Regions from separate parts of the Aliamphritea hakodatensis genome, predicted to be linked through region 2. Evidence: predicted binding sites of a transcription regulator. Region 2 holds the regulator's gene; the other holds the start of a gene.
The links. Region 2 encodes FliA, which starts transcription of late flagellar genes. Its sites were predicted from a motif close to CTAAAGTTNNNNNNNNNNCNGCCGATA; they were not measured.
Positions count from the first base shown of each region.

Region 1 (4,618 bases), 710 kb from region 2:
CTCAAAAGAATTGGTATCCGCCAGATCAGAGAGATAATTCGCCTCGCGGAAGTTCGCCATGGTGTGCTCGGTGGCAAGGAAGTTTTCGCCGGGGCCGGCCTGCAAATAGGCCTGGGTCCCCAGGCTGTTGGCATCAATGGTCAGCCCGGCCAGCTGGGTATGGATCATGCCGCAGCGGTCCAGATCCATAACAAATTTTTCATAGCCCATGGTCAGCCCGCCTTCCAGCCAGCCCGCGGCATGGAGAATATAATTGCCCCCGGCCAGCAGCCCCGCATTCATGCTGTCGGAGGATTCCTGCATAGCCTGTCCGTCTGCCACTTTAGAAGCAGTTAAGTGCCCGCCGCACCGCAGCGGCAGGCCCAGCCGGCGGCACAGTTGGCCAATCGCCAGCGCAGACAGGTTGGCTTCAGGCGTACCGAATGTCGGTGCGCCGCTCTTGAGATTCATCGTGGTGAGAAAATTGCCATATACCACCGGGGAGCCGGGCCGCACCAGTTGCCCCAGCGCAATGCCCACCATAGCTTCCGCATGGGCCTGGGCAATCAGGGCCGGCTGGGTCACCGGGCCCATCGCACCACCGAGAATAAAGGGCGATAACACAATGCCCTGATTCGCCCGGGCATACGCCTTCAGGGAACCTGTCATCACGTCATCGAATACCAGCGGCGAATTCACATTGATATTGCCCTGAATCACACAGTGCGTATCCATGTACTCCTGCCCGTAGACCAGCCGGGCCATGGTGATAGAATCCTCTGCCCGTTCGGCACTGGTCACCGCGCCCATAAAGGGCTTTTCAGAATACCGCAGATGGGCGTACGTCATATCCAGATGGCGCTTGTTCACCGGAATGTTCACCGGTTCACAGACAGTGCCACCGGAGTGCTGGAGCCAGGGTGTCTGCTGCGCCAGTTTGACGAAATTTTCAAAGTCATTCAGGGTGGCATAACGCCGGCCATTATCCAGATCCGTCACAAAGGGGGAGCCGTAAGCCGGGGTAAGTACCACCGATTTACCCCCCACCGGCACCACATAATCCGGCTTGCGGCCGTACAGGTTAAACCTGTGGGGCGCTGTCTGACACAACTGCCGGGCCAGCCCCTGAGGAAAACGCACCCGGTCGCCGTCGACCAATGCTCCGGCAGCGGCAAACAGTGCCAGCGCTTCTTCATCGTTTTTAAACACAATGCCGATATCTTCCAGGATCCAGTCGGCCTGATCTTCCAGTGCATCCAGTGCGGCGTCATCCAGCAGGTTATACAGCGGTGTTTTACGGTCAATCAGGTGCACCTTCGGCAGTGGATTTCCCCGCTGCGTAATCCTGCCCGGACGGCGGTTACGCCGGGTTGGCCGGCCGGCCTGTTTAGCGTTCTCTGAATGCAACATCCGCATACCCTCTTAATGAACGTAATAGAAACAATGAAAGCCCCGCGGGCCGAGCACAGAATCAAAATTATTGATCCTGACCTGACCACACACATGCAAAATGCGCCGACTCTCTGTTATCTTTGATGTAAATTAAGGTATCACCGGTAATTTAACCGGCACAATGCAAAAGATTTGCTCAGTCTGTTCAAATAATTTGAACCTGAAACCCACCTGTTATGAGTTGATATTATGCGCTTCAGACACTACGACAGCCTGCGCCTGTTTGATGTGGTCGCCCGCCACCTGAGCTTCACTCAGGCCGCTGAGGAACTGCACCTGACCAAAGGGGCGGTGAGCTATCAGATCACCCGGCTGGAAGAAGCACTGGGATTCAGCCTGTTTATCCGCAAACACAAAGGCATTTTGCTCACCCCCAAAGGTAAGCAGCTTTGGCATACATCTCAGGCGGCCTTTCACGATCTGGAGAACTTAATTACCCAACTGAGAGAAGATGACACCAGCCGGATCACCGTGGGCATGTCGACCTACTTTGCCTCTCGCTGGCTGTCTCCGCGGCTGATGAACTTTATGGCTGAACACCCCAACATCAGCCTGCGGTTACAGCCAATGATTGACCTTTCGGACTTTCATACAGAAAACATTGATATGGCAATTCGCTGGGGTAAAGGCCACTGGCCCGGCATGCATGTGGAACTGCTGCGGCAGGCTCCGGTGCGACCGGCAACCGGCACAAAAACCGCTGCTGGACTGGCAGGCCAGCCGCCCCATGAATGGGTGAATACACTGACACTGCTGCACGACCGGGAGAACAGCCCTGCCTGGCAGGAATGGCATCAGCGGGCAGATGAACCCTACCACGCCAAACAGGGCGGATTGGTGATTCAGGACCCGAACGTCCGGGTGCAGGCGATGATAGATGGTCAGGGCGTGGGGCTATATGACGACCTGATTTCAGCCGAGCTGAACAGTGGCCAGCTGGAATGGCTGTCGGACATCAGCATGCCGGAGTATGGCTACTTTCTGGTGTATCCGGCCAACGCACTGAATAACCCGGCCTTACGGGCTTTCCGGGACTGGATTATCGAGGCGGCTGAAATGCCCGGCTAACCCTGTATAAAGTACAATGTAGTCAAATTCCGGGCATAAAAAATCCCTGCAATGGCAGGGATCTTTCCGGACGATGCCCTCAGGCATACACATTGATATTTTGCCCCAGCGATGACGTCGGATCCGTTGGCATGACCGTGCTGTTGATCAGCTGCAGGGCCATCTGACCTTCATCTTCGATCTGCTTTATCGCTTTCGCTGTCATCTCGACACCCACCTCAGCCTGAATATTCTGTTGCTGATAAGCGGATATTGAAGCGGCAGAGAGTTCCATGATTTTATCCTCTGGTGAAAAGGCACGTGAAGGTTAACGGCCACAACCGCCGGGACTTTACCGACGCCCCCAAAATTCTGAATGAAAAGAATTCATCTTACTGTCAGATTGCTGAGCAACGCGTATATTGTTCACTGTACATCACCATACGGCGCTCTACCTTGGCCGCCACCCCAAGCAACCAGAGCTTCTGGTTATAACTGCCCCGCCGGTAACCGCTGCGCCCTTCGTGATAGGCCAGATACTGACCATAGGCATCGCTGCGGGGGACCCCGGTAAGCCGTTCCGTATCCCGGGTATACCAGCCGACAAAATCCACTGCATCGGCAAAATTATCCCGCCGGGCCTGATCATTACCGGTGCGGCTGCGATAATCCCCCCACACCCCGTCCAGCGCCTGAGCATAGCCGAAGGCGGTGGACTGACGCGCATAGGGAATCACCCCCAGAAACCATTTGTAACCGGGCCGCGCATCAGCCACAAACTTAGATTCCTGATGCATAATCGCCATCATCACCGGAATGGGCGTTCCCCAGCGGCTGTGGCTTTTCTGCACCGCCTCATACCAGCCTTCACGGGCATCCAGAACCGAACAGATATCATCCAGGTTCATGGGCCGTAAAAACGCAAATCCGGCATAAACCACCAGCACAGTCAGCAAACAGACAGCACTCATCCAGCCCAGCAGAGACACCTCTCCCAAACCACGCTGCTTACGCAGCCAGCACAAGGGACTCAGCTTGAATTTTAGCCTGCAGGGCTGTCTGAAAAACATCTCTTACACTCTTTGCCTTTAATCATTCCGGGCCAGATATATCAGCCGGTTATGCGCAGCGCAAACGGATTCACCCACTTGCTGATCTGCAGCAATTCCCGGCGGGCACCCAGGTGCAGCTTTTGCTCAGCGACGGCGTCCGCGGCGTTTGCCTGAAGCTTTGGGTTTCAGCCCCAGCGCCTCAGCCCGCGCCTGTTTTTTCGATGGCGGACGGCGTGTCTTTTCAATCGCCGGTTTATTCAGATCCGGCTCAAACCCCGGATACCACTGCCGGTTAAGCTTTTCATCCAGCAGGATTTCGATCGGTTCCAGCAGATGAAGTTCATCCTGACTCATCAGGGTAACGGCCAGCCCTTCCCTGCCGGCCCGTCCGGTACGGCCTATGCGGTGAATGTAATCCTCTGCATTGTGGGGCAACTGGTAATTAACCACATAATTCAGGCTGTCGATATCCAGCCCCCGGGCGGCCACATCGGTTGCCACCAGCACCCGTACGTCACCTTCCCGGAAGGCCTCCAGCTCCCGCTCCCGGGCCCCCTGGGACTTATCTCCGTGCACGGCTTTGGTATTCAGGCCGTCCGCGGTCAGCTCCCGGGCCAGATAATCCGCCGCCTGTTTGGTACGGGTAAACACCAGCACCTGTTGCCAGTTATTGCTGCCAATCAGATATGACAACAGTGGGTGCTTTTTCTCCGCATCCACTTCATAAATTTTCTGTTCCACGCCCTCTGCCGGGCTGTTACGGGTATCAATCTGGAGAATTTCAGGATCGTTCAGTAAGCTCTTGCTGAGCTTGAAAATGGCATCATCAAAGGTGGCAGAAAACAGCAGGGTCTGGCGCTGTTCTGGCAGTTTTTTCAGCAACTGACGGATTTCACCGATGAATCCCATGTCCAGCATCCGGTCGGCTTCATCAAAGACCAGGCTTTCTACCCGGCTTAAATCCACCGCCCCTTTGTAGATAAGATCCAGCAACCGCCCGGGGGTCGCCACCAGCAGATCGACACCTTCCTGCAGCGCTGCTATCTGCACATTCAGGCTGGCACCGCCATACACCAGACAACTGCGAA
Region 1 is NZ_AP025281.1:3,777,938-3,782,555, forward strand. It holds gene PCI15_RS17270 (trimethylamine methyltransferase family protein) at 1-1,389, opposite strand, end outside; gene PCI15_RS17275 (LysR substrate-binding domain-containing protein) at 1,621-2,499, shown strand; gene PCI15_RS17280 (putative motility protein) at 2,579-2,773, opposite strand; gene PCI15_RS17285 (transglycosylase SLT domain-containing protein) at 2,877-3,503, opposite strand; gene PCI15_RS17290 (DEAD/DEAH box helicase) at 3,675-4,618, opposite strand, start outside.
Region 1: PCI15_RS17280 (putative motility protein) is a predicted target of FliA. The motif match lies at 2,808-2,834, and genes of this name have one in related genera.

Region 2 (4,618 bases):
GGGTAGAGGTTGTTGCCGCCCACGAGCACGAGTATGAAGCTGCGCAGGAAGCCTTCAAACGTAAACAGGCGTTAGAAAAACAGCAACAACAGCAGCAACGGCAGCAACAGCAGCAGGCTCAGCGTCAGGTTGCCCGGGAAGCCAGTCCTAAGCTGCAAAGTAATCTGGCTGATGAGTTGCGTAAGGCGCAGGCCAGAATTGCGGCGGCTCAGGCCGGTGCGGAAGAACCTGCAAAGGCAAAAAATCAGCAGGTCGAAGATCCGGGGCTGGACGGGATACTGGATACCCTGAAACAGCGTCAGGCGCAGCAGGCCGCGAGAAATTTTGAGCGCAATGAGGGGCGGCAGCCAGGTTCTGTCGCGCCTGCTATTTCACCGGTATCGCCTCCGCCAGCCCCGGGTATAGATGAATATGCCGCGCAGGCCAAACCGGTTGTGCGGCAGGAGCCTAGCTACAGTCCGCCGGCACCTGATCCTCAGGTGGCTTCGATGCGGGCCGAAATTGATACGCTCAAATCACTGCTCTTACAGCAGGTTTCCCAGCCCAAAAGTACAGCAGAGCCCAACGTTGTGGCGGCACCTGCGCCGCAAAGAGCGGAAGAACCTTCAGAGCCTGAAGAGAGCGTGCTGCATAAACGGGTAGAGCACCGTCTTGAGAAACTTGGCATCGGGCCGCATCTGCGCCGTCAACTGATAAAGCTGGAAGGTGCTGAAAGCGTGGATGATGGCTGGCGGGATACATTGTCCCGTCTGAGTGAGTCGATTCCGGTGATTGGTGGCGACTTCGTTGAGCGTGGCGGTATGATTGCTTTTGTCGGGCCGACCGGTGTGGGGAAAACCACCACGATTGGTAAGCTGGCTGCGCGCTATGTTCTGAAGCATGGCAGTTCCAGTGTGGCGCTGGTGACGACTGACTCATACCGTATAGCAGCGCATGAGCAATTGCTTACTTTTGGCCGGATTCTGGACATTCCGGTGCGGGTGGTTGATGAAAATCACAGTCTGGATGAGGTTTTATTGTCATTGCGCAATAAGCGGCTGGTATTGATTGATACTGCAGGTATGAGTGCGCATGAGCCGCATACCCAGGCTCAGCTTGATATGCTGGAAAGTGTCAGTGTGCGGATGAAAAAGCTGTTGGTGCTTTCCTGCTCCAGCCAACGGCATGTCATCGAGAATGCCTATGAAACCTACAGCCGAATGGGGCTTAATGGCTGTATTCTCAGTAAGTTAGATGAATCCGGAAATCTTGGTGAGGCAATCGAGCTTATCGTTGATAACGGTTTGCCTGTTACCTATGTGACCGATGGTCAGCGGGTGCCGGATGATCTGGATGTGGCCCACAAGCGGGATCTGGTCAGCCGTGCAGTCGTGACAGCGCAGCGCGTTTCCCGTAATCAGCGTATGGCGCAGGACCGGCGTCAGGATAAACTTTCACAAAATGGGCAGTGGGTTGATTGATGGGATATCAGATAGGAAGACATAATGACTAGTCCGCACCCGGTGAAAGTTGTCGCAGTTACCGGGGGTAAAGGCGGCGTTGGCAAAACCAATGTGTCAGTTAACCTGAGTCTTGCGCTGGGGGAGATTGGTCGCAGGGTGGTGCTGATGGATGCTGACCTGGGGTTGGCGAATGTGGATGTGTTGCTGGGTGTAAAAGCAACTCAGAACATTACGGACGTGCTCGCCGGAGACTGTTCATTACGGGATCTGCTGATCGAAGTCGGTGAGAATGTCCACATTGTGCCCGCCGCTTCCGGGACACAGGCGATGACGACGCTGAGTGCGCATGAGCATTCAGAACTGATTCATTCGTTCAGTGATATCGAAGATCAGCTGGATGTACTGATTATAGATACCGCGGCAGGTATTTCGGACACAGTAGTGAGCTTTGTCAAAGCGGCGCAGGAAGTTGTCGTGGTAGTGTGTGATGAACCGACCTCTATTACAGACGCATATGCGCTGATGAAGCTGCTGAACCGTGATTATCAGGTGAACCGGTTTCGGGTACTTGCCAATATGGTACGTTCAGAGCAGGAAGGTCGGAATATATACAGTAAGCTGCTGACAGTGGCAGAAAGGTTTCTGGATGTGACGCTTCAATACCTGGGATCAATCCCTTATGATGAGTCAGTCCGTAAAGGTGTACAGCAGCAACGTGCTGTTTTAAAAGCGTTTCCAAAGAGTAAGGCCTCGTTGGCATATAAGCAGCTGGCGGCAAAAGTAGATGATTGGGGTGTGTCATCTTCACCCCGTGGTCATCTGGAGTTTTTTGTTGAGCGATTGGTTAAAGGGGCAAATCAACGCTGACAAGTCAGAAGAGCAAATATGTATAACCAGTTACAGTTTAAGTCGGGTCAGGAGCTGATCGAGCAATATGCGCCGTTGGTAAAACGTATCGCGCATCATCTGCTGGCGCGCTTGCCTGCAAACGTTGTGCTGGATGATTTGATTCAGGCCGGCATGGTTGGCTTGCTTGAAGCCGGCAAAAAATACGATCCCACCAAAGGCGCAAGTTTTGAAACTTATGCCGGTATCCGGATCCGCGGTTCCATTATTGATGAGGTTCGTCGGGGGGACTGGACACCCCGTTCAGTGCACCGTAATGGCCGTCGGGTTTCCGAAGCAATTCAGGCAATTGAATCCCGTACAGGCAGAGATGCCCAAGATGGGGAGGTTGCCGCCGAATTAAATATCACTATCACTGAATATCACGCATTATTGAAGGACTCCGCTGAGAGCCGGCTGTTCAGCTTTGAAAAGCTGATTGGTCCGCAGGAAGACGGTCCGGGCGAAAATATCGCCGCAGAGAATTTAAGTCCTGAAGATGAATATCAAGAATTGGGATTTGTTCAGGCAATCGCAACGGCAATTGAAGGTTTGCCGGAGCGGGAAAAATTAGTGTTGTCGTTGTATTACGACGAAGAAATGAACTTAAAAGAAATCGGTCAGATCCTGGGTGTCAGTGAATCCAGAGTAAGCCAGATTCATAGTCAGGCAGCGTTACGCTTGCGAAGTCGGTTAAGAGACTGGCAATAGCTGGCAGTCTGATGGATAGACACCGCTGGCTAGCGACAGTCAGATAGTTTTCCTGATGGAGGGATAGTCTTGAAGAAAGACATAAAAATACTTGTGGTAGATGATTTCTCTACTATGAGACGTATCATCAAAAATCTGCTCCGTGATCTGGGGTTTACCAATATTGTTGAGGCCGATGACGGTAAGACTGCTTTACCGATTCTGCAAAGCGGCAATATCGAGTTTCTGGTAACAGACTGGAATATGCCAATCATGACAGGTATCGATTTGCTTAAAACCGTGCGGGCTGATCCGGACCTGAAGCATATCCCTGTTCTGATGGTGACTGCGGAAGCGAAGCGCGACCAGATAGTTGAGGCGGCTCAGGCGGGTGTAAATGGTTATGTAATTAAACCGTTTACCGCTGCAGTGCTGAAAGAAAAAATCGATAAGATTTTTGAACGGCTGGGCTAGGTGGCGGCTATGTCTGAGACGATAGAGAATAAGGGAGCAAGTGGTTTTGAGCTTGAGTTGAAGCAGGATGCTGACAAGCTTGTGGAACATCTGGCAAACGGAGATGTTGGTGCAGCAATGACGCTGATCCACGACCTGAATGAAAAACGTCATCAGGCGCTGTATCACGAAGTCGGTACGCTGACCCGCTCACTGCATAATGCCATCGTCAGTTTTTCCGATGATGTCAGCAGCAATGCGATGTTGCAGGATTCCAAAGAGCACATTGCTTCAATATCTGATGCCAGTGACCGTTTGTCATATGTCATCGAGCTGACTGAAAGCAATGCTCATAAGACAATTGACAGTGTTGATATTTCACTGAACCTTGTATCCGAGCTGGAAGAAGGTTTCCGCCGCCGTCAGCGGCTGCTGGAAGAGTTCGATAAAGTTCAGCAGGACAAACCTGAGCTGGAAGGCCTGTATAAGCTTGCCTGCCAGCATGCGACTGATAACTCAGATGCCCTGGTTGAGCTGAAAGAGCGTCTGACAAATATCTTACTGGCGCAGGAGTATCAGGACATAACAGGACAGCTGATTAAACGTGTTATTCAGCTGGTTACCGACATTGAGTCACAGCTGGTTAGCCTGATGGAAGTTGCTTCCAGAGTTAATCGCCTGAATGGTATTGACGGTATGACGGCTGACGCAGAAGCGCTGGCTAAACAGAAAAAAATAATGGCTGAAGGCCCACAAATGGCAGCAAAAGATAATGATGAAGTTGCTTCCAGCCAGGATGATGTGGATGACCTCCTTTCCAGTTTAGGTTTTTAACAGGGGTAGGCAATGGCTTTAAATGTTGATCAGGAAATACTGGAAGATTTTTTGGTAGAAGCGGGGGAAATCCTTGAGCTTCTGTCTGAACAGTTAGTTGATCTCGAGCAGAATCCGAAAGACCGGGAGTTGCTGAATGCGATCTTCCGTGGTTTCCATACCGTTAAAGGTGGCGCCGGATTCTTACAGCTTGAGCCTATGGTTGACTGCTGTCACAGTGCGGAAAATCTTTTCGACATGCTGCGTAATGATGACTTAGAAGTCTCCGCGGCCTTGATGGACGTTGTATTACAGGCCCTCGATACTGTAAATGC
Region 2 is NZ_AP025281.1:4,487,965-4,492,582, reverse strand. It holds gene flhF (flagellar biosynthesis GTPase FlhF) at 1-1,460, shown strand, start outside; gene PCI15_RS20365 (MinD/ParA family protein) at 1,485-2,309, shown strand; gene PCI15_RS20360 (RNA polymerase sigma factor FliA) at 2,328-3,038, shown strand; gene PCI15_RS20355 (chemotaxis response regulator CheY) at 3,120-3,491, shown strand; gene PCI15_RS20350 (protein phosphatase CheZ) at 3,501-4,304, shown strand; gene PCI15_RS20345 (chemotaxis protein CheA) at 4,317-4,618, shown strand, end outside.